Regions from separate parts of the Echinicola soli genome, predicted to be linked through region 4. Evidence: riboswitches for the same ligand, from Rfam matches in the RefSeq annotation. Region 4 holds a riboswitch; each other region holds the start of a gene.

Region 1 (7,776 bases), 910 kb from region 4:
AAATGGAACTGGTAAGGCTAAAAACACAATTGGCCATCGCCAATATCGAGCTGTACCGCAGCCTTGGAGGCGGTTGGAAATAACTCAGATCAAGCGGAAATATTGGAATATGGGCATGGCAGACGCTATTTTATATGGAAGCAGGTAACGCTGATCCGCCCCGACGGGACAGGTTGGGCAGATCTCCGCTGATTCTTTATTTAAAAAATTGGAATTGAAGAGTGGTTCCAAACCAAGAGGCTGCCTGATCTCATCGGAATCAGGCAGCCTCTTCATATTCATAGTCATGGACAACGGCCACGGTAAATAGCCGAATAAAATGATTACGGTTTTAGCAGCAATCACCTGGCCAACACCCATAAATTCACGCTAAAACGGATCAAGCGGAAAAGTTGGGGGGATTAGGGTTAGTTTCGATAGCACGCAGATGATGCAGATTAATAAGATTTACGCTGATTTTTTTATACTGGAGCACGCATTACTATTGCTAAATTAAAGAGAAATATGCTTACCAAAACCACCTGGAAATCTCTCATCTTCCAGAAATATTGCTTAGTCTCAAAATGTGCTAAAAATGAGGCAAGCGAAAAAGTTGAGGGCATGAATCCCTTTATTTTAATAGGATTTCCTTTTTGTTTTTTTGCCACAAAGATTCTAAGACCCAAAGCTGTTTGTTTTCCATGAAATTTAGAATCCGCCTACAAAACACTTCGTGTCTTGGCGACTTCGTGGCGACATACCAAATGAATATAAATCTTCTCCCGCCCCCAAAAATATGGCTTGATCCGCTAAAACCCATTTCCAACCGCTAGAGCATTGTTCCAATGATCAACAGGGAAAGGGGATTCTAAAAAAACATCAAGAATTTATCTTCTCCCAGAAATATTGCTTGCCCCTAATCCTGCATTTCTCTTTGGCCAAAAAAAGAACCCTTGATGCTATATCAAGGGTTCTTTTATTTATGGTTATTAGTGATGGCTTATTATTGTATCTTAATTGCTCAGTTCATTCAAGAGCAACTTTTCTTCTAAACGGTGCTTCTCTTGATTGATCAGCACTTTTCTCAGTACTTGCTTAAACCTGATTTCTTCATTTACAATTCTGAAAATTTTCTCTAGGTATTGCTTGGCCACTGCTTCATTCTTTTTGTAAAACTTCAGTGTGAAACTTCTATTTTCATGGATGTTTTCCAAATAAATCTCTTTGGGCTGACCCGCCAAAACAATACCCCTAAAGAAAGCATAATGCGCTGCTATATCTCCTTTTAGGGTAAAATAAATTGCTTGGAATTTTTTATTGGCATCAGCATAATTATGAAAACCAAAAGATCCCTGGCCTTCCAATTGAACAAATTCATTATGTGCTAGCCAGTCATAAGCACTCAGTGAAGTCAGGTCCTTGTCTTTGTTCCTACTTACTGACTGAAAGCTGAAGATATTATTGTTTTGGGTGGAAATGTTATAGTTAGAAGCTATTGCTGTCATGTTTTCTTAATTTGAGATGGTTACTAGTTAATTTTTTTTTTGCGGATTTGTTGCGATCAGCAACAACACCTTTTCGGTTCTTTCAGCAAGTTCTGCATTCGCATTGTTAGTCTCATGGCTTTTACATTTATAGGTCCTCAAATGATTTCGGCAGGATTTAGCACCTTTTCTCTTTATGAGAGGGATAGGTTGCTATAGGTTCTTTGAGCCTGTTCTCTCCCCTATTCTTTATAAATCAGCTACTGAGCTTGCTCCGCTTTTCGCTAATAACTGCTTCAAAGGTACGACATTTTTTTACAAAAACTAATTTCCCTATAGAATTTGTAGGGAATATTATTTTCCTCTCCTAACCCTTCCGCTCTTTACCCAATTGTGAACGCCCTCTATCCCTCATTCCTTTGTAATTTAGTGCTTTATCACACTGCAAAATAGCATTTCAAGCTATCTTATCGTTACAAAAAGAACCAACATTTTAACATACAGGTATTGCTAAAAACCAAGTGTACGAATGAGGAAATCAACATACCCCTCCATTCGGTGAACGAAATCATCACCATATCATCTATGTTTACCCTCCTTCAACTTTCCCATTCCCTTAAAACCTCACAACCTTTAGAACCTCCCTTCTCCCATAAATGCACAATTTTGACTACTTTTGTGGCAATAAATTCATTGATTGGATTTGCCCAATATAACGAACTAGAGATTTACCCATTATGAGAAACATTAAGCTTGTAGAAGTACGGTCAGAACTTGCCGCAGGCACTAGGGGTGCCAGCCTGGGAATTGATGCGCTAAAAGTGGCCAGCTTGGGAAAAAAGTCGGATTTCTTTACCCGGTTTGATCCCATCAATGTGCCAGACGCGAATAATTACCTTTGGAAAAACAACCCCTATCCTCATGCCAGGTACATCGATGGGGTACACGAAGTACTCAGCAATGTCCATGACACCATAAAGGTACTTCGTCTGGAAAAAAAGTTTCCTATTGTCCTGGCCGGAGATCACTCCACAGCTGCCGGAACCATCATGGGAATCAAAGCCGCCAATCCTGAAAAGCGACTTGGGGTGATCTGGATCGATGCCCATGCTGACATCCACAGTCCTTATACCAGCCCATCAGGAAATATGCACGGCATGCCACTGGGCATGTGCCTGCAAGAAGACAACCTGGAAAACAAGCAGCAGGAGCCTTCAGCGGAAGAAATCGAATACTGGGAAAAGATCAAAAAAATCGGAGGGGACTTCCCAAAGATAAAGGCAGAAGATATCGTCTACATTGCTGTCAGAGATACAGAAGAACCGGAAAACAAGCTTATCAGTAAGCATGGCATCCGAAATTTCACCACCAAAGAAGTTCGTGAAAAAGGTATAGTGAAAATTTCAGAAGAGGCCTTGTCCATCCTGAAAGACTGCGAGCAGATTTATATCTCCTTTGATGTAGACAGCATGGACAGTTCGATTTCCGTTGGTACAGGCACACCTGTTCCGGATGGACTCACGGTGAATGAAGCCTTAAAACTGAACATGGAATTAATAAAAGACAAGAGAGTTTGCTGTTGGGAAATCGTGGAGGTAAACCCAACGTTGGATTCCGAAAACATCATGGCCCAAAACGCCTTTGAAGTATTGGAATGCACTACCAAATCCTTGGTCAGCAACTTTTGAAAGTGAGGTGTCGGATATCCATGGAACGCGGATGACGCTGATAAGATTGATTTTCTCAGATACAAATCAGAGGTATCACCTTATCGCTAATGCCGTGACGAATCAAGAGAAAAAAATAGAAGTCTGCCCCGTCCCGATAGCCCGATACTCATCCAGGACATCAGAATCAAGGAATAGTGAATAAAAAATGTTCCCGGTATATCGGGATAAAATCAGAGTTTGCCCCAATTCTTAGGGGACACGAAAAGTAAAAATATTAATACAAAAGAATGACGATTCAAGAACAGATACTAAAAGCCATCAGTAAAGCATTTGCACAAGCTTTTGACCATCAGGTAGCCCCAGAGTCCCTGGCCTTACAGCCTACTCGCAAGGAATTTGAAGGCAATTATACCTTCGTGCTCTTTCCATTTCTGAAGTTCACCAGAATGAAACCTGAAGATAGTGGTGAGAAAATCGGGCAGTACCTGGTCGAAAACTGTGAGGCAGTCAGTGCTTTTAATGTGGTAAAAGGCTTCTTGAACATTTCTGTCAACGAACAATCTTGGATGGCTGTTTTCCAAGCACTCTACCAAAACAAGGAGCTTGGCCAGTTGCCGCCAAAAAACCAAAAGGTAATGGTGGAGTTCAGCTCTCCCAATACCAATAAGCCCCTTCATTTGGGTCACTTAAGGAATAATTTCCTTGGATTCTCCGTTTCGGAAATCCTGAAGGCTAATGGCTATGAAGTCATCAAAGCCAACCTTGTCAACGATCGAGGAATCCACATTTGTAAATCCATGGTAGCGTACCTCCACTTTGGCAATGGGGAAACACCTGAATCCGGTGCACTAAAAGGTGACCACCTGGCAGGAAAGTACTATGTCCTTTTTGATAAAGCTTATAAAAAGGAAATCCAAGTACTGACAGAAAAGGGACTTTCAGAGGACGAGGCAAAAAAACAAGCTCCACTTATGCTGGAAGCCCAAGAAATGCTTCGCAAATGGGAAGCAGGTGACGAAGAAACGGTCAGCCTCTGGAAAACCATGAACAGCTGGGTGTATGAAGGATTTGACGCCACGTATAAGAAAATGGGGGTGAGTTTTGATAAGTTTTACTACGAATCAGACACCTACCTTCTAGGCAAAAACATCGTGGAAGAAGGCCTCAAAAAGGGTGTTTTCTTCAAAAAGGACAACAATTCCGTGTGGGCAGACCTCACGGACGAAGGGCTGGATGAGAAGCTCGTGCTGAGAGGTGACGGAACTTCAGTGTACATCACACAGGACATGGGCACGGCAGACCTCAAATACGAAAATTTCAAGATCAACAAATCGGTATATGTGGTAGGAAACGAGCAGGATTATCACTTTGATGTTCTTTTTAAGATCATGAGAAAGCTGGGTCGGCCATATGGAAAAGGGCTGTATCACCTTTCTTATGGCATGGTAGATCTGCCTACAGGCAAAATGAAGTCGCGTGAAGGAACCGTTGTGGATGCCGATGACCTGATCCAGGAAATGGTGGACACCGCAGAAAGCCATACCAAAGAACTTGGCAAAATCGAAGGCTTCTCGGAAGAACAGGCCAAAACGCTCTACGAAATGTTGGGCTTAGGAGCACTGAAATACTTCCTACTAAAAGTAGACCCTAAAAAACGCATGCTCTTCAATCCGCAGGAATCCATCGAATTCCAAGGTAACACAGGGCCATTCATCCAATATTCCCATGCACGAATCGCCAGTATCCTTCGCAAGGCCAAACAAATTGGCGTAGATTATTCAGCAGCAGGTTTTGAAGGCTTGCAACAAGTGGAAAATGCAGAAAAAGAACTGATCATCTTGCTGAATGATTACGAGAAAAAAATTGCTCAGGCAGGTGAGGAACTGTCCCCGTCAATAATTGCGCAATATATGTTTGATTTGGCGAAGGAATATAACCGCTTTTATGCAGAACTTCCTATCTTTAGTGAAGCAGATGAGAAGGTTCGCAGCTTCAGGGTGGCGCTCAGCGCACATGTAGCCAGAACTTTACATTCTGGAATGAAGTTATTAGGAATACAAGTACCCGAAAAAATGTAATTATGAGAAAACTGATATTCATCCTCTCAATAGTGGCTTTAGCATCATGTAGTTCTGGTTCCAGCACTGAAACCAACGGAGTAGCTGAAGCAAAAGATCCTGACCAAGAAGATATGCAGACAAAAAAAACCTTCTATGACTTTACCATAAAGGACATTGATGGAAATGAAGTAGATTTCAGCAAGTTTAAAGGCCAAAAAGTCCTTGTGGTCAATGTCGCATCCAAATGCGGCTACACCCCGCAGTACGAAGACCTCCAAAAACTAAACGAAGAATACGGAGACAAAATCGTCATCCTTGGGTTTCCTGCCAATAACTTCGGTGGACAGGAGCCTGGTTCCAATGAAGAAATCAAGAAATTCTGCACTGGGAACTACGGTGTTACCTTCCCGATGTTTGAAAAGGTATCTGTAAAAGGTGTGGACAAGCACCCTCTTTACAGATGGCTCTCTGATAAATCCCAAAATGGGTGGAACAACCAGGAACCAACGTGGAATTTCTGCAAGTATTACATCGATGAAAACGGTGAGCTGAAGCACTTTTTCCAGTCGGCTGTCAATCCAATGGACGAAGAAATCATCAAATTGATCGAATCATAATTAGTCCTACTTTGTCATGTTACGGGTTATTTTAAGAGATTCCTCCATCGTCGGAATAGCCTGTCCCGATGTATCGGGAAGGAATCTCGTTAAGGTACTTTCTTAATTTGACAAAGCAGGATTAGTCATTACCATTTAATGTAAGAGTATAGACCTGCCTGTTTGACCGTCCAAAGGAACATTGGCATGGACAAAAATCCGGCAGGTCTGTATCACTGTTAACCCTTCCCTACTCACCGCATAAAATCGTGGACATTACGCTTACCAGTAAAAAACAAGCTTGGCTACATGCCATTCGATTGAGAACCCTTCCACTGGCCTTGGCCAGCATCTTAATGGCCAGCTTTATCGCTTGGTTCCATGGAGCCTTCCGATGGGAAGTAACGGTTCTCGCGGCTTTGACTACCACGCTGCTACAAATCCTATCCAACCTCGCCAATGACTATGGTGACAGTGTCCACGGTGCTGACAGTGACGATAGAGAAGGCCCCGTCAGAGCAGTACAATCTGGAATAATCCAACCTTCGGAAATGAAAAATGCCATGATTTTACTGGGCGTTTCATCATTTCTGTGCGGTATCGTGCTGTTGTATGTAGCATTGGAGAGCTGGCTGTTGTTCTTTACTTTTATAGGCATCGGCTTGTTGTCCATCTTTGCCGCGATCAATTACACTTCAGGATCCAACCCTTATGGATACATGGGATTGGGAGACATTTCTGTATTCTTATTTTTTGGCCTTGTAGGTGTCTTGGGCACGTATTTTCTTCACAGCTTGGATTTTTCATCCACCTTGGTCCTTCCAGCACTTTCGCTGGGATTCTTCAGTACTGCGGTATTGAATATCAATAATATCAGGGACATCGAATCTGATCAAAAAGCAGGCAAAAAGTCCGTTCCTGTCCGAATTGGAAGAAAAGCAGCTATACGCTATAATTGGGCATTGATTATTTTGGGCAATGTTTCCCTATTGCTTTTTAGCTGGTTGGAAAATGCTCCTGGTGCTTTGGTCGCCCTGTTGGTCTTACCACTGATGGCCGATATCGGAAAAAACGTTCAGCGGAAAACCAGATCTTCTGAATTGGATCCTTACCTCAAGAAAATGGCCATTTCAACCTTATTATGGGTATTGGCTTTTGGTGTTGGGCTGGTGAGCTTTTCTTGAACAAAACCCATCTGAATTATATCCCTAACGAGATCCCGATAATAAACCAATAATTCCAATCCCTTAATTAAGTCACCAAGGAATCTTCCGTCAGAACCACATTCATTTCATTTTTTTCAGTCGATGATCCCTAGAACGGAGACTTTCTCGTGAGTATTCCGGCAAGTCCTGGGAATTACTGCCCAGAATATCTCCAAATCAATTCCCGTATTGTAACCCCCCTTCACCCTTTAAATTTACTTTTCCACACCCAATTCGGCATGAATTTCGTTTACTATAATACCAAGACATAAACTGGTTATAATTATGCCTTTTTTGTAATTTGATTTTGTAACACTTTAATCAAAAACGACAACTATGAAAACCATCCTAGTACCTTATGACTTTTCCGAAGAAGCAGAGAATGCCTTTGATTTTGCAAAAGAGCTGGCTGCCCTCACCCAAGGACACCTAAAACTACTCCATGTCATCGAAATCCCTACGGGACAAAATTTCAACACGACAGGGGAGGTAGGATTGGGAGGAGATGAAATGCAGCAAGTTTTTATGGTTGAGTTAGTAGAAAAAAGGAAACAACAGGTAAATGCAATTGAAGAAAAGCTGAAAGACGTACCTTATAAATTCAGCACCAAAATCACCTTTGGAAATCCGTATGCCGGCATATCCAATGAAATAGGTGAAATCAAAGCAGACCTCATCGTCATGGGCTCCAAAGGCACCAGCGGTCTGGAAGAGCTGCTGATAGGCTCTAACACGGAAAAAGTCGTCCGCCATGCCGAATGTCCTGTGGTCACCATCAAGAG
Region 2 (7,776 bases), 530 kb from region 4:
GAGTTTGTGGTAAGCAAAGAAGGCAAAGTCCTACACCCCACCCTTAAACGATCTTTGGGTATGGGCTTGGACGATGAAATCCTGAGAATTTTCTCCTTGGAAAGTATGCCAGAATGGAATCCAGGCATCATCGATGGAAAGCCCGTCAACACGCTCATGGTCCTTCCCATCAGGTTTAAACTCGATGGAGAAGTGGCCAAGTCGAAGTCATTCTTTGGTACTCCCTCCTACTCATCTGACAAAGATGTGTTTGACGTAGTAGAAAAAATGCCCGCTCCCCAAGGGGGCATGGAAGGCTGGAGCGAATATATTTCCAGGAACATCGAATATCCTAAAGACGCCATGGAAAAAGGCGTAGAAGGGACAGTTTACGTAACCTTTATTGTGGATAAGGATGGCACAACCAGGGATCCCCAGATTTTGAGGGGAATTGGCAGTGGCGCGGACGAAGAGGCCATGCGCTTGGTCATGAATTCACCTAAGTGGTCCCCTGGTGAACAAAAAGGCACCAATGTCCCTGTGAAAATGAGGCTTCCGATCAAGTTTGAATTAAACAAAAAAAACAAACCTGTCAAACCCAACAAGCTGGATGAAGTAGTCGTAGTGGGATATGGAGCGGTCACAGAAAATAAAAGCACTTCTCCTCTACTCAATTATAATACATTCGAAGAGGGAAAAGAACCTTTGTTAGTAATCGCTGGTAAGAAATATCAGAAAGAAAAACTTTCCCACCTATCCCCCGAGGACATCAAAAGCATCAATGTACTGAAAGATGAATCAGCGTTTGAGAAATATGATGAAGAAGGAAAATATGGTGTGATCGAAATCACACTAAAAGACGGCGTGTTATGGCCCAGAAAATCCGAGGAAAAATCTACCAGCAATATCCAAAACACAAATAAAGATCTCCCAAAACTAACAATTGGTAAAGACCCTCTATACATTGTCGATGGGGCAATCACCAAAAAGTCAGCACTTAAGCATGCATATGGCCCAGATGATATCGAATCCATTTCTGTACTAAAAAATGGAGATGCCATTAATCTTTATGGATCCAAGGCTCAAAATGGAGTCATCCAAATCACAACAAAAAACAAGCCGTAAAACGAGCTTCTTTACACCTCTCCCACCGGGATTGCTTTTAACCATTGATAGAAGCTAGCAATGCAATTTGTTGTCAGCCTTAGCGGACCTGTCTAGCCTTCGACTCTACCGGGCAGACAGACAGGTCCGCTCGGGCTGACATCACTTCACTGATAGTTTAAAAGGGATTTCCCTGATCTATCCCCAAAGCATTTGTTGTTCTCTTTTATGGCTATTACCTTAGCATTACCAGATTAAATAAATTCTTAAACCGTAAAATCATAAAAATATGGGCAAAGGAGACATGAAGACCAAAAGAGGTAAAACCCACAGGGGGACCTTTGGTAAAAGCAGACCGCGTAAAAATCAAAATATAGCTACCAAAAAAGAACAGTCACAAGCCACCAAGTAAGGCTTTCTTTACATTATTTTTAAACACTTAAGGGACTGTCTCATAAGTGGACTTCCGCCAGGCCCCAAAGAAGAGCTTTGGGCTTGATCCAGTGCATAAGTGATCTTTCTATACGTGCAGCAAGCGTTAATCAAGATCCCTTCGTTCGGCCTGTGATGACGGAATCCGAAAAAATGAGACAGTCTCTTTTTATTTCCACCACTTTTTGGATGTTGTTTATTTAAAGATCCAGGATCAAGCAATATTTCTGGGGGCAAGAGAAGATTGACATCCATTTGGTATGTCGCCAAGACAGGAAGTACTTTGTAGGAAAGTTCCAAATCTTATGAAAAACAAACAGCTTTGGGTTTTAGAGAATCTTTGTGGCAAAAAAGAAATCATATTAAAATAAAGGGATTCATGTCCCCAACTTTTCCACTTGTCCCATGCTAACCTCCTAGGGTCATAAAAGGGGACCAAGCAATATTTCTGGGTGATGAGAGATTTCCAGGTGGTTTTGGTAAGCATATTTCTCTTTAATTTAGCAATAGGAATGCGTGCTCCAGTATAAAAAAATCAGCGAAAACCTTATTAAAATGCGCCATCTGCGTGCTATCGAAACCAACCCTAATCCCCCCAACTTTTTCGTTTGATCCAAGATCCACCCGTTTCACATACATATTCCACTATATAATCTACTATTTGTACTATTACGCAATCCAATCAATCCTTCAGCATCGTAAATAGTTTTCATAAATCACAACTCACTATCTTATGAAAACATTAACGAAAGCAATTTTAAGAACAAGCCTCATCGTCCTGCCTACTCTAGGTTTCTATTCCTGTGACAACGATGAGGAAATGGACATGCCCGAGAATGAAGTAGCATCCTTATTCGTATCCAGCAATACGAGCGGGATGATTACCATTATTGATTTCTCATCAATGAATGATGTAAGCAGTAGTACTGTCGCTTCTGCAGGAACAGATGCCGATGGCATCTATTATGATGACCAAAATGACGAAATCATCCAATTGGTACGTTCTGACAATTCCCTCAATGTCTATTCGGATATCATGGCCTCTATGATGGACAAGGGACTGTCCATTTCATTGGGTCTAAGCGGAACAGGTAGTTTCGCCAGTGGCCGGGAAATCGCGGTTATGGATGACATGGTCATCGTAGCAGACTCCCCGGCAGAAGCAAACGGCAACCAAAGCAGCCTTTATGTATACCAAAAAAATGCCAGTGGATTCTCCCTTCTAAACACCTATGAGGTGGATTTTGCCCTGTGGGGCATCCATATAGAAGGTAATACTCTCTATGCCATAGTAGATAAAACAGCGGACTTAGCCGTATTCAATAACTTCATGGCCAATACTGATGGCATGATCACTCCAGACAAACGCGTTACTATCGAAGGACTCGGAAGGACTCATGGACTGACTTATTCGATGGAAGATGACCTGATGGTCCTTACCGACATCGGCGAGGCTTCTTCAGATAGCGATGGAGGTTTGGTCATCATCACCGACTTTACCAGCACATTTAACAGCGCAGCAGACGGTGGCACCATCTCCATGGCTGATCAAGCCAGAATCGAGGGCAATAATACCATGCTGGGAAATCCTGTGGATGTCGCATACAGTGAAGATAGCAAAATGATTTTCGTCGCAGAAAGAGCCAACGGTGGTGGGAAAGTATTGGTCTACGACTACTTCTCCTCAAACGGCAACCCCGCTCCAGCATATAGCTGGGACGTCGCAGGTGCTTCTGCCGTTTACTATTACGAGGACTAAGCGGTAATTGATTTTAATCTAGCTGAAACATTCAATCAATATTTCACAAAAGAGCTACACACCCTTCTACTACCAAAGGTGCCTTGATTTATTTAGGCACCTTTTTATATTTTGCCCACTTTCGATACCTTTCGAACAATAGGCCAAATACATTGCGCTTTTCAGGGCACTATTTCAATTAAGAGCCTCAAAACCTAATTCTCTATCGATTTTATAGGGTTTTATAGAGAGTATTATTTTCAAAAAACTCTTTTTCGAATACTTGCAAATTCAAAAATTGGATTGTTACTTTGTGTTATCCTTTACTTTTTAAAAGTACAAGGATTTATACAGAAGAGGTGAGAGACAGGCTCGCAGACCCTCTGGCAACCTGGAAAATCCAAGGTGCCAATTCCTGCCGAATGTGAATATCCGCATTTGGAAATATAAATTCTTAAACAATGAATTTTATAAAAAGGATACACACAGCAATACAACTTCACACACAAATCATCATCGAATTTCTTTTTATCGACAGGGATAACTTCATGCATCGTCGAATGTGCATGTGTATGTGCAACTAAGGACTCTCCTTTTGTCCGTATCGGGCACTATAATTTCTTTTATTCCCAATATTGATGATCCCAGTTGACCGAAGTCAACGCTAAACTTAAGAGTAAGAAAATGAATCTAACATCACCGTATCTGATTACCGATATGACACAGGAAACATTCCACTGTGAAGAGGAATTAAATCTCGAATCAGGTGAATCACTACCAGGATTTGAGATCAGCTATACTACTCAAGGGCATTTGACGCCAAAAAAAGATAATGTCATCTGGGTATTGCACGCACTGACAGGAGATGCCAATGTCCACGAATGGTGGAGTGGCCTGGTCGGAGAAGACAAGTTTTTTGTTCCTACAAAATACTTCATCGTCTGTGCCAACCTTCTAGGATCATGCTATGGATCCACGCAGCCACTTAGCGATAATCCCAACACCGGGAAACCATACTATTACGATTTCCCGAACCTGTCCACCCGTGACATGGCCAAGGCATTTGACCGTCTTCGCCAGCATTTGGGAATCCAGCAGATAGACACCATCATCGGTGGATCGCTTGGTGGCCAAGTAGCACTTGAATGGTCTTATAATTTACAAGAGCACGTAAAAAAAACGATCATAGTAGCCTCCAATGCCAAAACCTCCCCTTGGACGATTGGCTTCAATGAGGCCCAAAGAATGGCTATCGAATCGGACAGCACCTGGGGACAGAACTCACCTGATGCAGGCAAAAAAGGCCTGGAAGCGGCACGTGCCATCGGCATGCTCAGTTACCGCCATCAGGATATTTTCCATGCCAGCCAAGCCGAAACGGAAGAAAAGACAGATCATTTCCGCGTAAGTTCTTATCTGCGCTACCAAGGGCAAAAGCTCTCCAATCGCTTTAACGCCCTCTCCTACTGGGTGCTCACCAAAGCCATGGATAGCCATGATCTTGGAAGAGGCAGAGGTGGTACCGCCAAGGCACTTTCAGAGATTAAAGCGAAAGTACTCTCCATCGGGATCAATACAGATTTGCTCTTTACCAAAGAAGAATCGCAGTTTATCGGCAAAAATGTCCCTAATGGCACTTATCGGGAGATTTCTTCCATTTATGGCCATGATGCCTTTTTGGTAGAAAACGAACAGCTAAATTATATTCTAACATCTTTTTACCTGGAAAATAATGACTAACCGCATTGGTTTGTTTGGCTTTGGAGTGGTTGGCCAAGGATATTATGAAATTGCTAAAAACCACCGCCCAGCGCTTTTACCTGAAACAATTGTCGTACAGAACAAAAATAAAAAAAGGGATCATTCACTGCAGTTTTCCTTTGATCCGAAAGACATTTTGGATGATCCTTGTGACATCGGAATAGAGCTGATCTCGGATCCCGCACAGGCTTATGATTATGTCAGCAGCCTGCTAAAATCAGGAAAGAAAGTCATTTCAGCAAACAAAAAAATGCTTTCTGCCCACTTGCCAGCACTATTGGAACTGGAAAAAACTTATGGAGGAAGTCTTCTGTATGAGGCATCCGCTGCAGCAGGTATTCCGATCATTACTTGCTTGGATTGCCATTTTGCCGGGGACGATATCAGCAAGCTCCAAGGCATCCTCAATGGTTCCTCAAACTACATTCTAACCCGATTATTTCAGGATGACCTTAGCCTACAAGAGGCCGTAAAACTAGCCCAAGAAAATGGATTCGCAGAAGCAGACCCTACACTGGATATCAACGGAAGCGATGTCAGCAGCAAACTGACCATTCTGAGCCTCCATGCTTTTGGAAGGTATATCCCCGAAGGGGAAATCCTGACCATCGGAGTGCAGCATGTACATGCCGCAGATGTGGCGCTGGCCAAATCCCTGGGCCTAAAGATCAAGCTGATCGCCACAGCCCAAAAAGACAAAGAGGGCCTAAACCTGCACATCCTTCCTACTTTGGTCGGTGACAATGATCCATTGTTCTTGGTAGAAAATGAATACAATGCAGCAAAAATAACTTCCCAAAACCTTGGCGAACAATTCTTCCAAGGGAAAGGTGCCGGAAGCTTACCGACAGGTGCTTCCGTTTATGCGGACTTGACCAAGGCCGAAAAAGGCTATGGTTACAGCTACGATAAGCTCAATGGCAAAAAAATCACTACCGAACTTCCACAAGCTGCATCCTTGGAAGTAATCATCAGTGCGGACAGCCCTGATGCCCTGCATCCAGTAATCGGAAGTGCCTCCATCCACCAAGCCAATGGAAGGTATTGGGCCATCAGTACTGTTTCTACTGCCGAGCTCATCAAACGCCTCCCGGCCATAGAAGCCAATAAGCTCTCGATCGTAGCACTCAATAATACTATTAGTGAAGATAATGTCCTTGCCCAAATCCAAAGACAGGAAACCGTTAATATAAGCTAACCCTTGCAAAAAGACCTTTGCCCCACTTAAAAGGTAATGACACGTGTTTTTTCCAGTGTTTTCGCTAACTTAAAGACATGGATTACACGCAAATCAAAGAAACCTGTCTCTATATCCCTGACCTGGATCGGGCGGAGGAATTTTATCATAAAAAACTAGGTATGCCGGTGATTTCCAAAGAGGAAGGCCGGCATATTTTTTTTAGGTGTGGGACAGCCGTACTGCTTTGTTTTATTCCTGAGACCACCAAAAACGAGAAAGTGCTGCCTCCCCACTTCGCCAGCGGCAAACAGCACATTGCCTTTGAGGTAGAAGCTAGTGCCTACCCAAAGAGCAAAGCAGAATTGATCGAAAAGGGCATTGTCATTACCCATGAACAAGAGTGGAAAGACGGCCTTGAGAGTTGCTATTTCGAAGATCCCTTCGGCCATGTGCTAGAAATCGTCCCCAGGGGAATTTGGGAGTAGTCCGACTTTGTCAAGTTCAAGTGGGAATAGTCTCCTTGAGCCCATCAGTGCATGGAAAATTAACGAAGCGACCTTTTCTATAAAAGAACAGATCGCTTCCCGCCATTACCATTCCGTTCGCGATGACGGCTTGAGCTCTATTACTTCCAGAAATCCGCATTGTCCACTCCTGCTTCTTTTGCTTTAAAAACAGGATCTTTTCCGGATCGGAGTTGTTTTCTATAATCCTCAAAAGTCTTCATGGCTGGTTTTCTCAGCAGCAATATGGCAATCACGTTTAGCCAGGCCATCAATCCTACGCCAATATCTCCTAGCATCCAGGCCACCTTCGCGGTCTTCACCGTGCCATAATACGTCGCCACCAAAATCATGATCCTCAATGCCCATAAACTCCAGGCCCGGTGTTTGAAGCGATTAAGGTAACTTAAATTGGTTTCAGCAATATAGTAATAAGCCATGATGGTCGTGAAGGCAAAAAACAACAGGGAAATGGCTACAAAACCGCTTCCCAAGTCCGGGAAATGCGTCGCCACGGCATATTGGGTATATTCTGGCCCCACTTCCACTCCTGGTAGGTTTTCCCTGATAAATCCTCCGTCGGGATGGACGACATTGTATTGGCCTGTAAAAAGAATCATCAGTGCGGTGGCCGTGCAGACGAACAGGGTGTCCACATATACCGAAAATGCCTGTACCAAGCCCTGCTTCGCCGGATGGCTCACTTCTGCCGCTGCAGCAGCATGGGGTGCGGTGCCCTGTCCGGCTTCATTCGAATAGATTCCACGCTTCACCCCCCAGGCTATGGCCATTCCAAAAACACCACTGAAAGCCGCCTCCAGGTTAAACGCCGATTTAATGATCAAAGTCAAAACAGTGGGCACTTCTGTAATATTGGTTCCAATGATGATCATGGCCATCAGAATATAAGCAGCAGCCATAAAAGGCACCACCACTTCGGCCACTTTTGAAATCCGCTTTACACCGCCGATAATAATCAATCCCAGAAAAAAAGTAATGCCCATTCCTGTATATTCCACCGGTACTCCAAAGGCATTCTGAACACTCAAGGCGATACTATTGCTCTGCACTCCCGGCAT
Region 3 (7,776 bases), 1.2 Mb from region 4:
CAAGGCATGCATCCTGGCAGCTAGCCCATCATATTGATCGATCGAAGCTTGCTGCTGCTCAAACACTTGTCGCTTTCTGGTCATCACCGCTGCCATCTCTCTTTCATTCTTATCGATCTTTGCCCAATTCCTTTCTTGCATTCGCTCTAAATCCAGCTGGGCTGCATCTAGCTGCTCTTCCTTCTTTTTAGCATTGGATCCCAAACCTATGACTCCTGTAGTCCCTGGGGTCTTGACCCCAAAACGCTCCTCATCATACTCTTTTTGTACCTCATCCCTGAAAGCCGCCTTAGCGGCAATTTCATCGCGCAACTGTTGATTCTCAGTTTCCAGATGGGCTATTTCAGGATAGGTCGCATCCAAATTCTCTTTGGCCTCCTGCATTTCAAGCACTTTTTGTTCACTGACTTTTTGATCGATTTCCTTTTCAAAAACCTTCAACTCCAGTGGCTTCGAAATGACCAATGCCAAAAACACAGCCAATAATAGCCGGGGAAATGCAAGCTTCCATTCAGACCAAAAACTTTCCTTCTTTCGCATGCTCGAAACAATAAAGCGGTCCAAATTAAATATCATTACGCCCCACACCAAGCCGAAAATCACTGCCCAATACCAACTTTCAAAAACGGTATACAAAGCATATCCTGCTGACAATGCTGCCAAAACCCCTGTAAAGAACACAGTACCTCCGATCCCCACGTATTTATTGGTTTCGGTAGGACATTTTTTCAGAATGGACACATTGGCTCCACTACAAAACAAAAAGAATACTTTCACTTTTTCCATTATCAGTTTATTTCATTGGGCAACTACCTCTTCCTCTGCTCAAAAAGCGGGCAACAATCCACTGAAATTATGGATTGGAAAGCGCATCCAATAACTAATGTGATGAAAACAGCCTATCATGCCACCAATCAGTACTTTTAAGGTGTAAAAAAGAATGCCCAATCCGCCGTAAAACGTATATAGTAAAATGGTCAAAAACGCACAATTCCTTTCTATGAACGGAAATGTGTTCAGAAATGAAAAATCGATTTGACACTTCTTTCCCTTTTCCGCTACGTCAACATTTCTCCTTTCCCATTATTTTTAGTTATTTACATGACAGAATAATGGACTAAAACCTTTTCACTAATCACTAGAACAAATGCCCATCCCATCTTCATTTACCCGAAACACAGGCCTGCTGCTTGTTCTTCTCCAGATAGCCTTTATCCATGCGCTATCAGCCCAGGAAAATCCCGAAAAATTTCGAAAAGAAGTTGATCAAATCGTCACCAACACCCCTGTACCATCAGGAGATGTCTACCTTTTTACTGGAAGCTCCAGCGTAAGAATGTGGAAGGACATTGATCGTTATTTTCCTGACGTCACAGTGGTCAATACTGGCTTTGGTGGTTCGCAGACTTTTGAATTGCTACATTATGCTGAAGAGCTGATCATCCGCTATGCCCCCCATAAAGTTTTTATCTATGAGGGCGACAATGACTTGGCAAGTGGCAAGACCCCCGTCACCATCCTGAACACCATGCAAAAACTGGTCAGCAAACTAAAGTCCAAGCTTCCTGAAACGGAAATCGTCCTGATTAGTCCCAAACCAAGTCCGTCAAGGTGGCAGCTCAAAGAAGACTATGAATCCTTAAACCGTCTACTGGAAGTTTATGCCGACAAAACCATCGGCGTTGAATTTGTCAACGTTTGGGACATTGCCCTCAATGAAAAAGGGCGACCCAATCCAGAAATTTACCTGTCCGACAGCCTCCACATGACCGAACTGGGCTACGACGGCTGGGCAGAGATGCTCGAGCCACACATTCCCTAGGCGCTGATCTTGCATACTCAAAAGCCAAATTGTTTGGAAAATCAACTGTGCTGATGTTACTTTGCATGACTTCAGGAAACTGATTTATACAGAAGAGGCGAGAGACCAGGCTCTGCGACCCTCTGGCAACCATTCGTCTCGGCGAAAAGGTGCCAATACCTGCCCAAAAAAAAAATTGAGGGAACTATAAATTAGACATTATGACCAATCTACCTTTTCACCGTTTTTTTCTTATCCACTACCGGATTTCGCTGGCCTATGCCATGTCCAGACAATTATTGATTTTTCATGATTAATTACTGATTCTATAAAACCGAAAGATATTAAACACCATGTCAAATAAGCACTTTGAAACAGAAGCCATCAGGATCGCTTCTTCCAAATCCAACCAACGGGAACATTCGGCTCCCATTTACATGACATCCAGTTTTACCTTTGACAGTGCCGAAGAGGCCCGTCAGATGTTTGCTGAGGAGATCCCCGGCAATATCTATTCCCGCTATGCCAATCCCAACAGCTCAGACTTGATCGAAAAAGTTTGCGCTCTGGAAGGCACCGAGGACGGCATCGCCACTGCCTCTGGAATGGCAGCAATGTTTGGCAGCATAGCTTCTCTCCTACAGCAAGGAGATCATATCCTTGCCTCCCGATCATTGTTTGGCTCTACCCACCAGCTGCTCACAAGAGTATTCCCCAAATGGGGCATCACCTCTACCTACGGAGACATTTCGGATATCGAAAACTGGGACAAGCTCGTGAAGCCCAACACCAAAATGCTCTTCATAGAGACCCCTTCCAATCCTGGCCTAGAGGTAATCGACCTGGAGTGGATCGGTAAGTTTGCCAAAGCGCATAATCTGATCTTAGTGGTGGACAACTGCTTCGCCACTCCCTACCTACAGCAACCGGCCAAGTGGGGCGCGGATATCGTGGCACACAGCGCTACCAAGTACATTGATGGTCAAGGACGTGTCTTGGGAGGATTGATCCTTGGAAAGCAAGAATTGATCAAAGACGTGCAGTTCTTTACGCGCCACACAGGACCTTCCATTTCCCCCTTCAATGCTTGGATCCTTTCCAGAAGCATGGAAACACTGGCGGTCAGAATGGAAAGGCACTGCGCCAATGCATTGGCGGTAGCATCCTATTTCCAGGACATCAATGAGCTTGAATTCGTAAAATATCCTTTCCTAAAATCGCATCCACAGCATGACCTTGCCAAAAAACAAATGAAACATGGCGGCGGCATCGTCACACTCACGCTGAAAGGAGGCATCGAGAGAGCTCAGCGATTCATTGATGAACTGCAGATGATCACCGTCACAGCCAACTTAGGGGATACCAGAAGTATCATTACACACCCAGCATCTACCACCCACAGCAAGCTCACTGAAGAAGAACGCCAACGTGTAGGCATTCTTCCAGGGCTAATTAGGCTTTCTGCCGGATTGGAACACCATGATGACATCATCGCGGACATAGAGCGAGCACTGGAAAAGTCCAAATAGCACCTCGCAAACAGTCGATGCTAAGGGGACTCTGTCATAAATAGTCGTCATTGCGAACGGAACAGTAGTGAAGCACAGCAATCTTGCCTTTCAGTCAAGAAATTGCTTCTTCCCGCCACTCCTCGTGATGACGGCATTTTATTTTATGACGCAATCTCATTTTTGTAGCACTCACCTGATTTTCACCGTCTTGGGAACAAAACCAAATAACCGAGCCATGAAAAAGATCTATTATTTTTTTCTTCTAATGACTGCCTCCACAGTTGGATGTATCGATAGCGAGCCCAAGGACAAAGAGATCCTGCCCAACCTGCGAACGCTGACAGATGAGGAACAGTCCCTGGCTTCCTACAGCGGAGATTTCGCCATTGACCTCTATCTGCAGCTAAGGAACCATGATGATACCAACCTTTTTTTTAGCCCTTACAGTATTCAGCAGGCACTATCCATGACCATGAACGGCAATAAAGGAACTGTCCTCGAAGAATACTTGCAAGCCCTCAGATACGATAACCTTACTATTGACCAAGCCAATATGGCCAATAAAGGGCTTACGCAATTCCTTCAGGAAGTGGACCCAAAGGTAACATTTAACGTCGCCAACGGTATCTGGTACAAAGAAAACCTCACCGTAAAAGAAGCTTTCCAGGAAATTGTCCAGCAACACTATTTTGCCGCTCTCAGCGGGCTAAACATGGCAAATCCTAACTCCGTGGACATCATCAATAACTGGATAGAAGACCACACCAATAACCTTATTCAAAATATGCTGGATAAAATCCATGATGATGCGGTCATGTACCTGGTCAATGCCATTTACTTCAAGGGAGATTGGAAATACCAGTTTGAAAAAAGCGCTACTGAACAAGCCCCATTCCATGTCGATGAACAAACCACTGTCAATGTGGACATGATGAGGACCCAAGAACCTGCTGATTTCAGGTACCTCAAATCCGACCATCTGACCTACCTGGAAATCCCCTATAGCACTGGGCAATACTCCATGGGAATCCTACTCCCAGATGACCTGAATTTGGATAAAGTGGAAGAACAACTGAATGCAGAAAACCTCTTGCGATGGCGAACCGCAGCGCGGGAAAGGGCATTATTTCTCCAAATGCCCAAATTTAAATTACGAAAAAAAATAGACAACCTTAAAGAAGATCTACAAGCACTGGGATTGGTCACACCATTCAAATTTGACCCACGAAACTTTACTGAATTGTTTGACACCCCAACGGATTATTTAAAAATCAACCGCGTCATTCACGATGCGCTGATCGAAGTGGACGAAAAAGGCACTGAAGCTGCTGCAGCCACCGTTGTGGAAATCATAGAAGTCACGGCCGGTCCCTCCACTCCCTTAAACATAAAACTGAACCGTCCATTCCTGTTCTTCATCCAAGAAAAACATAGCGGGACTATTTTATTTATCGGAAAACTGGGCGATCCGTCACTGCTTTAAAGCTTAAATATATTCGACTTAAAAAAGCTAAGGCCAGTTTTCCCAAACTGGCCTTAGCTTTTTTTTATTCTGCTGCTTCCTTTTCTTCTAACAATGGCGACTGGTAATAATTCACCTCAAGTGCCTCAAGTCTCGCAGTATGCTTGCGCAATCGTGACTTATAGCCTTCCCAGTCCCGTTTCTCCGGCGAAGTCCAGGCCACCTCAGCAATTCCGATCAACCGGGGGAACACCATGTACTCGATATCATCCATCGTCTCAATCGTCTCTGTCCAAAGCGGCGCTTCCACACCCAGAATATCAGCTTTGTCAATGCCTTCTACCAATTCGGTAGGCTCCCACATATAAGCGCTGTCCAATTCAATATAAGCCGCCCAATGCAATCCCAATCTCGTAGTTGAATCATACTGCATATCCAAATAGGCTTTACTAGCAGGAGAAATCAACACCTTGGATCCCTGTTCCACAGCCATTTTTGCATTTTCAGCTTTTGCCCAGTACTGGGCGGTGGTACTTGGCCGTAACGCTGCATGGGCGATTTCATCCCAGCCAATCGCCTGTTTGTCATATGAGTTGACAATATCTTGTACCTGTTCGATAAACGGTATATAATCCTCCAAAGCCGTCACATGCGACTCATCGCCACCGATATGGATATATGGCCCAGGGGTCATCTCTACCAGTTCGCGCACGACATCATCGATAAACTGATAGGTCACTTCCTTGTCCGTGCAGAGCGTACTAAACCCTACTTCTATGCCCGTATAGAGCTCAGGTACTTCGTCTGTACAGTTTAACTCTGGGTAAGAAGCCAAAGCAGCATTGGTATGTCCCGGCATATCGATTTCTGGCACGATGGTAATGAACCGCTCCTGCGCATACCGAACGATCTCCCTGTACTCCTCCTGGCTATAAAAACCTCCTTCACCCCCGCCTACTTCTGTACTGCCCCCTATCTCGGTAAGCTTCGGCCAAGACTTGATCTCGATCCGCCACCCCTGATCATCTGCCAGGTGAAGGTGCAAGTGATTAAATTTATACATTGCCATCAAATCGATATAACGCTTCACATCATTGACATCAAAGAAATGCCTGGCCACATCCAACATGCTTCCCCGATAAGCGTACTCTGGATCATCTTTTATCGTTCCCGCAGGAACCTTCCAAGACACCCCTTCATAAGTTCCCTGCTTTTCGATCTCCACCGGCAATAATTGACGAAGTGTCTGCACTGCCCAAAAAGCACCAGCTGCAGACCCCGCTTCTATTTCTATACGATCACGGTTAATATCAAGCTTATAGGCCTCTCCACCTCCTGCTTGTGACAAGGAAATGTAATTCCCCGTTTCAGGAAGCTTTTCGACCACCTGTACATTAAATCCTGTGGAATTATTGATAAATCCCGCCAGAAAATCAGCAACGCTATGCATGTCACCGGCATCCTTTTGCACATGGATTTTAGTAGATTTATCGATTTCAAAAGCCCCTTCGGCTTCACTCACCTTATCGGGCAATGGGATCAATGCAGCACTGGACATCTTAGGATCTTGCCCACATGAAAAAAACAATGTCACTACCAGTAAAACCACCGAAATCCCACCTATTTTGTGTACAGTCATTTTATTTATATTTTTCAAATTACTCTTAAACAATCCTTAAACTTACTTAATTTTTTATTAAAACATTATTCATGATTACATAAACTTTTCAACATTTAATAGCTGCTGAATTAAAGACAATTTAACGATTTAGCAATAGAAAAAACCTCAATTATACCGTTAAAAATCACTAAAAACCAACACCATTTATCCCAAAATAAGACCTTTTGAAGCGAAAAACTATTTTTTAGCTTGAAGTAAAAAAAGTTTTTGATAAATTGTTTGACCTAAAAACTATCAAAAGAATTTTCAACCGACAATATTTCCCATGAAAAAACAAAAGCCCCTCAGCACTGGTAATTCCAGAAGAGCGTTTTTGAAAGGTGCGGCCACAGCTGCTGCAGGATTTTATTTAGTACCCAGACATGTCCTAGGAGGCCCGGGATATACTGCACCCAGTGACAAGATCGTCATCGCCGGCATCGGTGCCGGAGGAAAAGGGCAAAGCGACATCAACGCCATGTACCAAAGCGGCCATGCAGAAATCGGCTATCTATGTGATGTGGACGACAGAAGGGCTGCCACTTCCCGAGAGCGTTTCCCAAAGGCCAAATACTATAAAGACTACAGGGAGCTTTTAGAAAAAGAACATAAAAACATCGATGCGGTAACCATTTCCACACCTGACCATAACCATGCCGTCATGACCATGGCCGCTATGCAGCTTGGAAAGCACGTTTACGTGCAGAAGCCCCTTACCCACGATATTTATGAGGCCCGCATGCTCACAGAGGCTGCCGAAAAATACAAAGTGGTCACCCAAATGGGCAACCAAGGCTCCTCTGGAGACGGTGTTCGTCGGATGGTGGAGTGGTACGATGCAGGACTGATCGGTGAAGCCACCAAAGTATGGTGCTGGACAGACCGGCCGGTATGGCCTCAAGGCATCAAATGGCCGGAACAGGGCACCACACCTCCCAAAGAGCTCGACTGGGATCTTTGGCTAGGCACTGCGCCCTATAAGGAATACGTAGACAACCTCGTCCCATTCAACTGGCGTGGATGGTGGGATTATGGGACCGGTGCACTTGGTGACATGGCCTGCCACATCATGGAACCGCCATTCAGGACCCTTGGCCTTGGCTATCCTACGGAAGCAGAATGCAGCGTAGGATCGGTATATGTAGGGGAATTTCAGCGCGGATATTTTCCTGATGGCTGCCCTCCGTCCTCCCACGTTACCCTCAAATTTAAAATGCCGAGCGGCAAAGATCTGGAATTTCACTGGATGGACGGCGGCATCCAACCAACCCGACCAGAAGAACTTGGCCCTAACGAACAAATGGGCGACGGTGGCAATGGCGTGATCATCGAAGGCACCAAA
Region 4 (7,776 bases):
TCAAAGTGGTCCTTGATTATCTTAAACACAATGTTGTATGAAGGAAGTGTAAATACCGTCATTACCATTCCTTTAATCCCTGGCGCTATGATAAATTGGTCGTCGCTGGTATTAAGGTGGTTTAGAAAATCCCTGTAAAATTCAGTCTTGCCATGTTTGTTAAAGCCAATGGCATTATAGAGCTCGTAGACTTTTTTGTGGCGGATGACCGAATTTAGAAAGGCGACAATCTGGGACGGGATTTCAGTTTCTACCATAAAGTAAGAACGTGTATAACTGAAAATCGCACTCATGAGATTAGGATCAAAGATCAATGTGTCTACATAAATACCCCTAGGGCCATTCAGAAAGGGAATGATGAAGGGCATCCATTTACCGCCCAGGAAGGTTCTGCCAATTAGGTAAGCAGCCTTATTGCGGTAAAAAACCTGTTTCAATACTTGTGTGGTGGTATTTTCATCTACCTTGTATCGGGTCAGGATTACTTCTCTGATACTTCTTACCAGAAACTGGACATCCTTCTCTCGCTGGTAGTAGGCTGCTTTAAAGTCAAAATCTTCCAGTATTTTTCTGATGATCTTTTGGACGCCCCACTTAGAGGGATAATTATGGAAAAGTGGTTCTTGGGGATGGATTTCACAGGAATCGTATCCCTCCAGGACAAACATCAATTCTTCATCAATGGATAGGTCTGAAACGGCCTTTCTGATGACTGAATTATAAAAGGATTCTGCCAGTTCTTTATCTTTACGTTGGTTGATTTCATTGGAAAATGCTGTTTTTACACTTACCCAGAACTGCCTGTCCTTTAAATATTTCCCATAGCGATCCTTGCAAGAGGCCACCACTTCGTTTACGCAATCTTTGTACAGACGAAGACGTTGTCGATGGTTGAGCTGTACGCCATCCCAGTCCCGTTCCCTGAAATGGATAGGAGCACGTTTGGTGTGTTCATGAAAAGCAGTGATGTATTTTTGGTAAGCACTTACTATTTCGTGGACAACGAGCGGCTGGGTGTCTGTACTCATGAATGATGGTTTTTGAAATCAAAACTAAATTTCGAATATAAAGAAAAGTATAGTTAATTACAGTAGGAAGAGATACTTAAGTAATGATTTAGGAGCAGATTTTTCCTTGTTTTGAACAGCAATATTCCTATAAGTGTTTTTGGTAATGACCGTATATTTTACGGTGATATAACATAAACTTAATATGTAAATTTTGTGTTTTATTATTTGGAGGATTTAATGATGAATGCTTCTCTAAATGCTAATGCAATCGTTTGTTTGCTTATTGAAAATTATTTTTTACCTTTCCGTAACATTATTCAATCTTTTGAATAATTCAACAATAGGTTTAATAGGTTTGATAGTAAAAAAAGGTCTGCACGCTGTGCAGACCTTTTTCTATAAAAGAATGTTTCTTATTCGTGTTCTATCACTATTGGTCGGTTCAAAACCAATAGCACGATACCTGAAAAAGATTTTTTTACTTTCTTATAGAATTATCATGGAAAGTTACTGGCGTCCAACTAAATTTTAAATATGATCAAAAACCATCTTTGAATAGGAATTTGAGGGTTTTTATTCCAATTCCTAAAATAACCCCCATCCCCTAAAGGGGAGCTTTAGAAAGTCCCCTTTAGGGGATGGGGGGTGAAAACAGTTGATTTTTTTAATTTGACGATTGTTTTCTCGGACGCCAGAAATAGAGAATGAATGTCCAATATCAGAAATTATGGACACTTGTACCATTAAAAAAACTTGGATAGCTTTAAGGTCATGAAATTAGAAGAGGTAATTCTCAAGCTAGAAGATAAGATCAAGGGGCCATTACCGGGAAAAGCCGGTCAAATCAAGATGGCGCCCAGGCCGTTGGATAATGCTCGGTTTGCTCAGCATGACCTTACATACGCTAGGGAAGGAGCTGTTTTAATACTGTTATATCCAAACGGGAAAGACTGTTGGGTGCCATTTATCAAAAGACCGGAGTATGATGGTACCCATGGAGGACAAGTCTCCCTCCCTGGGGGAAAAAAAGAACAAAAGGACACCAATCTTCAAGAAACGGCCCTAAGGGAAACAGAAGAAGAAATCGGAGTACCTGCAAAAGACGTGCATGTGATAGGAAAGCTATCTCAGTTATACATTCCTCCAAGTAACTTTTTAGTAACACCTTATATTGGATTTGTAGACCAGGTTCCTATATTTATTCCCGATCCACGGGAAGTTTCTAGGGTAATCCAATGTGATTTTAACACCCTTATTGATCAAAATGCCCGGAAGGAAACCACCATTGAGGCCAGAAATAAGAGGAAGATCCAAGCACCCTATTTTGATATTGACTCAGAAATGGTGTGGGGAGCCACGGCCATGATCTTAAGTGAACTTATGGTGATATGGGAAAAGTGATTGGTAGCATTTTAAGGATTGATTCCTCCATTGGCCAATAGATAGATTGTTTAGATTAGGAAGTCCTATCTACATCACGTAATTTTTTTTTATGGTAGGTTTTGTTTCTTTTGTACTACTTAATGTTCTAATGAATTTAAATATTCCATGCAGGAAAGCACTCCTTTGATCACCAATGATGCGGTAGTATTAGGCATCCTTGTCAGTATTCTAGCCGTTGTATTTGGCACTGCTGCCAGTAAAAGTCCCTTTTGGCAAAAATTCTACAGGGTGGTTCCTACCGTCCTGCTTTGTTATTTCCTGCCTTCTATTTTGAATACATTGGGCGTTATTTCAGGGGAAACCTCCCAGCTGTACAGGATCGCTTCACGGTATTTATTACCCGCCTCATTGGTATTACTGACGTTGAGCATTGATTTTAAGGCAATTTTAAAACTAGGTCCGAAAGCCCTCACTATGTTTTTAGCGGGAACTATAGGTATTGTGTTGGGAGGTCCATTGGCTTTATTGGTGGTTTCTGTATTTGACCCAAGCGTGGTGGCAGGCGTTGGCCCTGATGAAGTTTGGAGAGGTCTTTCGACCATTGCGGGCAGTTGGATAGGGGGAGGAGCTAATCAAACGGCCATGCTCAGGACCTTTGAGCCTAGCGGTGAACTTTTCAGCCAGGTCATTGCCGTGGATGTGGTAATGGCTAACCTGTGGTTGGCATTCCTGTTATACTGGGCCGCTAATCCAAGACGGATCGATAAACTGTTCAAAGCGGATAGCTCAGCCATTGATGCCCTTCAGAAAAAAGTGGAAGCCTATCGTGGAAGTATTATGAAGATCCCGAGTATGTCCGATACCTTGATGGTATTGGGGATAGGATTTGGTATTACTGGATTGGCTCATTGGCTGGCCGATTTTATTGCTCCTTGGATAGGAACGAATTATCCAGAACTGGAGAAGTATTCATTGGATTCCCCTTTCTTTTGGATTGTGATCATCGCTACCACGGGTGGATTGATCCTGTCATTTACCAAGGCCAGAAATCTAGAAGGTGTAGGAGCCAGTAGGTTGGGAAGTGTGCTACTTTACGTGCTTATCGCTACTGTAGGAATGCAAATGGACCTATTTGCAATACTGGACAATCCTACGCTGTTTATCATAGGAGGGCTATGGATGGTCTTTCACATTACGATCATGCTGGTGGTGGCGTACCTGATCAAAGCACCGTTTTTCTATGTCGCAGTGGGATCCCAAGCCAATGTGGGCGGTGCTGCTTCTGCGCCGATCGTAGCTTCGGCTTTTCATCCTTCATTGGCTCCTGTTGGAGTTTTATTGGCTGTTTTTGGCTACGCTGTGGGTACGTATGGAGCTTATTTGTGTGGATTGTTGTTGCAAATGGTATCTAACCTTTAGTTATAGATGGGAAAGTTCAGGAAATTCATATTCGTTTGTGCCGGTTCGGATTGTAAGAAAAATGGATGCAAGGGATTATTAAAGGATATCCAAGAGCTGACCAAACTGGATACACATAAAGGAAAATATAAAATCGTCAAGACCAAATGCATGGATTTTTGCAAGACTGGCCCCATGGTGGTGATCAATAACGAAGTGATCAAAAAGGGAACCAAAGAAAAAATCCATCAAATCTTAGATGGAAAAAATACCCTGGAATAAGTCATCCGTATCCTGAGCGTAGCCGAAAGATACGGATGACTGTCGAAACAGAAAATCAAAGGGAACTATTTAGGTTCGACAAACACGGCTGTGCCACTTGCTGTCACCATCAACATGCCATCCCGAATAGTTTCATAATCCAAGTCTACACCTACCACGGCATTTCCTCCCATCGCCTTGGCTTGCATTTCCATTTCCATCAGGGAAGTTGACTTTGCTTCTTTCAGTACTTTCTCATATGTGCCGGAGCGACCGCCCACAATATCCGTAATACTGGCAAAAAAATCTCTAAAAACATTCGCTCCGATAATCGTTTCTCCTGTGACTATTCCACAATATTTCTTGATTTCGTGTCCTTCCACAGAAGGAGTGGTTGTTGTAATCATACTGTTGATTTTTTATTTGTTAAAGAGTTAAAAACTAAAACAGGGGAGTTAATATACTACAAAATCGAATAAATGTGTTGTTTTTGGCGCAATATCTGTAGAGAGTTATTGGTGTAAAAGGAAAAGCTGGTCTTCTGGAAAGAGCATCTGCGAAGTTTTTACCGGAAGGGATTAGCTGGCAGGTAATTGGTTATTAATTACGCGTTAGGTCTAATAAATAGATAAAGCTCCTTAAAGTTCACCTATACCCAAAGCCTATAAACATGATTAAAAATTATCGCATTCTAACATTAAAATTATATTTTTGAGCTGAAATTTCACCTGATGAGGACAATTGTTTTAATTTTTATCCTGCTTTGCTGTACTGAAGGGGTCTTGGCTCAAGAGAGAGGCTATCAGCGAACCAGCTTCAGCGTTTATTATGGCACCTCCGGAGCCCATCTTCAAGGATTAAATGAGCTCTTGGAAAACCATGGCCAGCCACCCATGCCCAATAATTACAATACCTACGGTATTAGCTACCAAACGAGATTTAATGATTTTATCGTAGGTGCCGAGCTTTATCAAAACAATGGCGTAGAAACTCCATTTAATACTTATGAATTGGATTATCGTACGACCAGGGCCTTTATTAATTTCGGCTATAGCTTTACAGAGGAGGGGAAATTTCATCTGATTCATTATATGTCCATTGGGATGGGATATCTTAATGTGGAGATGCTTGAAGAAAGGGAAGGAGAGACCTTGGACCAGTTTTTGGCTGATCCTGCACATGGTTTTATCCTCAGAAAGAACGATATTAATAAGGGAAGCCAGTTTATGGGAGGCTTTTTAACTGAAATTGGATTTGAAGTAGGCTATGACCTTAATCTCTTGGCAAGTGAAGAAGTGGTCACCATGATTGCTAAGGTAGGTTATTCCTTTAACCCTTTTGAAGATTCCTGGAAATTAAATGGAATGACCTTTGATAATCTACAAAGTGGAGCTTTTGTGCGTTTGGGAGCGGGGATCAGTCTTCCAGAGAAAAATTACTTTTACAGAGATGCCTCGCTTGGTTTGTACTTTGTTTATGGTAGGCATTTCACCAAACCAAATGACCTTAACGCCCATTTGAAGAATAATGGATATAAACCACTTGAAGGAATCCCTGAAAACCTGGGCGTCAAGATCCTAGGCGAGAACAGGGGACTTCTTTACGGCATTGACTTGTATAACCTGAACATGGAAGGTGAAGCCAACCAATATTATGACCAAAGTCTAAGCAGTTTGAGGGTTTATGGGAATCTAGGCGCAAAATTAATCGATATTTATAATTGGGAAGTGGGAGCCTTGGGAGGCCTTGGGTACGGCAATGTGCGTTACAGTTTGCTTCACAGGCGAAAATTGCACTTCCCCGACTTGATTGACCTGCCTGATTACGATGGGGAATTGCGAAATGGCGGATTAATGGCCAAACCTGAAATTTATCTAAGTCGAGTATTTCCACTCTCTAAAAAGTCTAAATTAGCCTTGGTGGGCTCTGTATATGGGGGCGTGGAGATACCTTTTGGCAGCTATAAACTCGGCACGGTCAGCATGTCCCAATTTATGTCCAATCCCTATTTACAAGTAGGTGTGGGAATCAGGCCCTGACCCGTTCAAAAATACGATATATATTCGTTTTCAGAGAGCTTTTGGTAAAGCCAAGAGCAGATAGTTTACAATCGACCTTGGGATACCGACCAGCAACGATTAACCACTGGCTGCAACTGAATATTTTCCTAAATAAAATTGTCTATTTGTAATTTTTTTCCACCAATTCATGTTAACTTTGGAATTGCTTATCGAGAAAGACCGAGGGAAGGGCCCTATGACGTCTTAGCAACCTGATATCACAAGGTGCTAACTCCCATCCTGAGCTTGTCAGGAAAAGATGAGCGGTAGATTATTGTTTTTCTATCGGTTCTTTGCTCGGTACAGCTTTTCGTATTATTAATGAGAGCATGAATACACGAACCGACATATTACTTCAGCAAGTTGAAAAGAAGATTTTGATCCTTGACGGTGCGATGGGCACCATGATCCAGCGTTACACGTTGGAAGAAGAGGATTTTAGGACACCGGACTTAACTAATCACCACAAAGCCCTCAAAGGCAATAATGATTTATTGTCGCTGAGCCGGCCAAAGATCATTCGGGACATCCATGATACCTATCTGGAAGCAGGGGCGGACATCATTGAAACAAACACGTTCAGCAGCACATCGATTGCCCAGGAAGATTATGATCTTTCACATTTGGCATATGAACTCAACGTAGAATCTGCAAAAATTGCCAAAGAAGCTGCCTTGGCCTACAGTCAAAAGACACCGGAGCAGCCTCGTTTTGTGGCTGGAGCCGTAGGGCCTACCAATAGGACAGCTTCTATTTCTCCAGATGTTAATGACCCTGGTTATAGGGGCATAAATTTTGATCAACTGGCCAAAGCGTACGCAGAGCAGGTGAGGGGACTATTGGATGGTGGTATAGATATCATTTTGGTAGAGACGATCTTTGATACTTTAAATGCAAAAGCCGCATTATTTGCCATCCAGGAAGTTTTTGAAGAAAAAGGCCTGCCTCTTTCGCCAGAGGAAGGTGGGATCCCTATCATGATTTCCGGTACCATCACCGATGCTTCTGGTAGGACATTGAGCGGACAGACCACGGAAGCTTTTTTGATTTCGGTTTCACACGTACCTTTGATGAGCATTGGGTTGAATTGTGCTTTGGGTGCAAAGGAATTAAGGCCATACCTAAAAGTATTGGCAGAAAAAGCACCATTCTACGTGAGTGCTTATCCCAATGCTGGGCTGCCCAATGAGTTTGGCCAATACGATCAAACAGCGACAGAAATGGCTGATCAGGTAGAAGAATTTCTCAAAGATGGGTTGATCAATATTTTGGGAGGCTGCTGTGGCACTACCCCAGAACATATTCGGGTGATAGGAGAAGTAAGTAAAAAATACAAACCCAGGAAACTAGCGTTTACATTAGAAGAAGAATAGTGGGAATGGATACGAAGATTAAAAATAACCAACTCAAATTATCCGGGTTGGAGCCATTGGTGTTTACACCAGAGTTGAATTTTGTCAATATCGGTGAGCGAACCAATGTAACAGGTTCTAAGAAGTTTGCCCGTTTGATCCTGAATGGACTGTTTGACGAGGCCTTGGAAGTGGCCCTGGACCAAGTAAGGGGAGGTGCACAAGTACTGGATGTCTGTATGGATGAGGGGATGCTTGATGGAGAAGCGGCCATGGTCAAATACCTAAACCTGATCGCTTCTGAACCTGAGA

The links. Region 4 has a riboswitch for S-adenosylmethionine ahead of FKX85_RS15170 (homocysteine S-methyltransferase family protein). Riboswitches for the same ligand answer to the same signal wherever they lie in the genome.
Region 1: it holds a riboswitch for S-adenosylmethionine, as region 4 does, so the genes downstream of both, FKX85_RS11775 (hypothetical protein) here and FKX85_RS15170 (homocysteine S-methyltransferase family protein) in region 4, are expected to answer to the same signal.
Region 2: it holds a riboswitch for S-adenosylmethionine, as region 4 does, so the genes downstream of both, FKX85_RS17140 (homoserine O-acetyltransferase family protein) here and FKX85_RS15170 (homocysteine S-methyltransferase family protein) in region 4, are expected to answer to the same signal.
Region 3: it holds a riboswitch for S-adenosylmethionine, as region 4 does, so the genes downstream of both, FKX85_RS10770 (O-succinylhomoserine sulfhydrylase) here and FKX85_RS15170 (homocysteine S-methyltransferase family protein) in region 4, are expected to answer to the same signal.

Annotation. Positions count from the first base shown of each region.
Region 1 covers NZ_CP041253.1:2,937,838-2,945,613, reverse strand. The annotation lists gene FKX85_RS11780 (efflux transporter outer membrane subunit) at 1-83, shown strand, start outside; gene FKX85_RS11775 (hypothetical protein) at 993-1,484, opposite strand; SAM riboswitch class I at 1,609-1,721, opposite strand; gene FKX85_RS11770 (arginase) at 2,201-3,151, shown strand; gene argS (arginine--tRNA ligase) at 3,421-5,211, shown strand; gene FKX85_RS11760 (glutathione peroxidase) at 5,214-5,810, shown strand; gene FKX85_RS11755 (1,4-dihydroxy-2-naphthoate polyprenyltransferase) at 6,059-6,973, shown strand; gene FKX85_RS11750 (universal stress protein) at 7,331-7,776, shown strand, end outside.
Region 2 covers NZ_CP041253.1:4,374,158-4,381,933, forward strand. The annotation lists gene FKX85_RS17125 (M56 family metallopeptidase) at 1-1,104, shown strand, start outside; gene FKX85_RS17130 (30S ribosomal protein THX) at 1,388-1,495, shown strand; gene FKX85_RS17135 (hypothetical protein) at 2,249-3,274, shown strand; SAM riboswitch class I at 3,597-3,706, shown strand; gene FKX85_RS17140 (homoserine O-acetyltransferase family protein) at 3,938-4,993, shown strand; gene FKX85_RS17145 (homoserine dehydrogenase) at 4,986-6,212, shown strand; gene FKX85_RS17150 (VOC family protein) at 6,290-6,679, shown strand; gene FKX85_RS17155 (alanine/glycine:cation symporter family protein) at 6,820-7,776, opposite strand, start outside.
Region 3 covers NZ_CP041253.1:2,685,555-2,693,330, reverse strand. The annotation lists gene FKX85_RS10780 (DUF4407 domain-containing protein) at 1-786, opposite strand, end outside; gene FKX85_RS10775 (GDSL-type esterase/lipase family protein) at 1,148-1,822, shown strand; SAM riboswitch class I at 1,904-2,015, shown strand; gene FKX85_RS10770 (O-succinylhomoserine sulfhydrylase) at 2,155-3,330, shown strand; gene FKX85_RS10765 (serpin family protein) at 3,548-4,795, shown strand; gene FKX85_RS10760 (beta-N-acetylhexosaminidase) at 4,860-6,413, opposite strand; gene FKX85_RS10755 (Gfo/Idh/MocA family protein) at 6,721-7,776, shown strand, end outside.
Region 4 covers NZ_CP041253.1:3,848,495-3,856,270, forward strand. The annotation lists gene aceK (bifunctional isocitrate dehydrogenase kinase/phosphatase) at 1-1,028, opposite strand, end outside; gene FKX85_RS15145 (NUDIX hydrolase) at 1,782-2,411, shown strand; gene FKX85_RS15150 (DUF819 family protein) at 2,559-3,812, shown strand; gene FKX85_RS15155 ((2Fe-2S) ferredoxin domain-containing protein) at 3,819-4,073, shown strand; gene FKX85_RS15160 (YbjQ family protein) at 4,139-4,459, opposite strand; gene FKX85_RS15165 (hypothetical protein) at 4,784-6,091, shown strand; SAM riboswitch class I at 6,277-6,378, shown strand; gene FKX85_RS15170 (homocysteine S-methyltransferase family protein) at 6,442-7,485, shown strand; gene metH (methionine synthase) at 7,491-7,776, shown strand, end outside.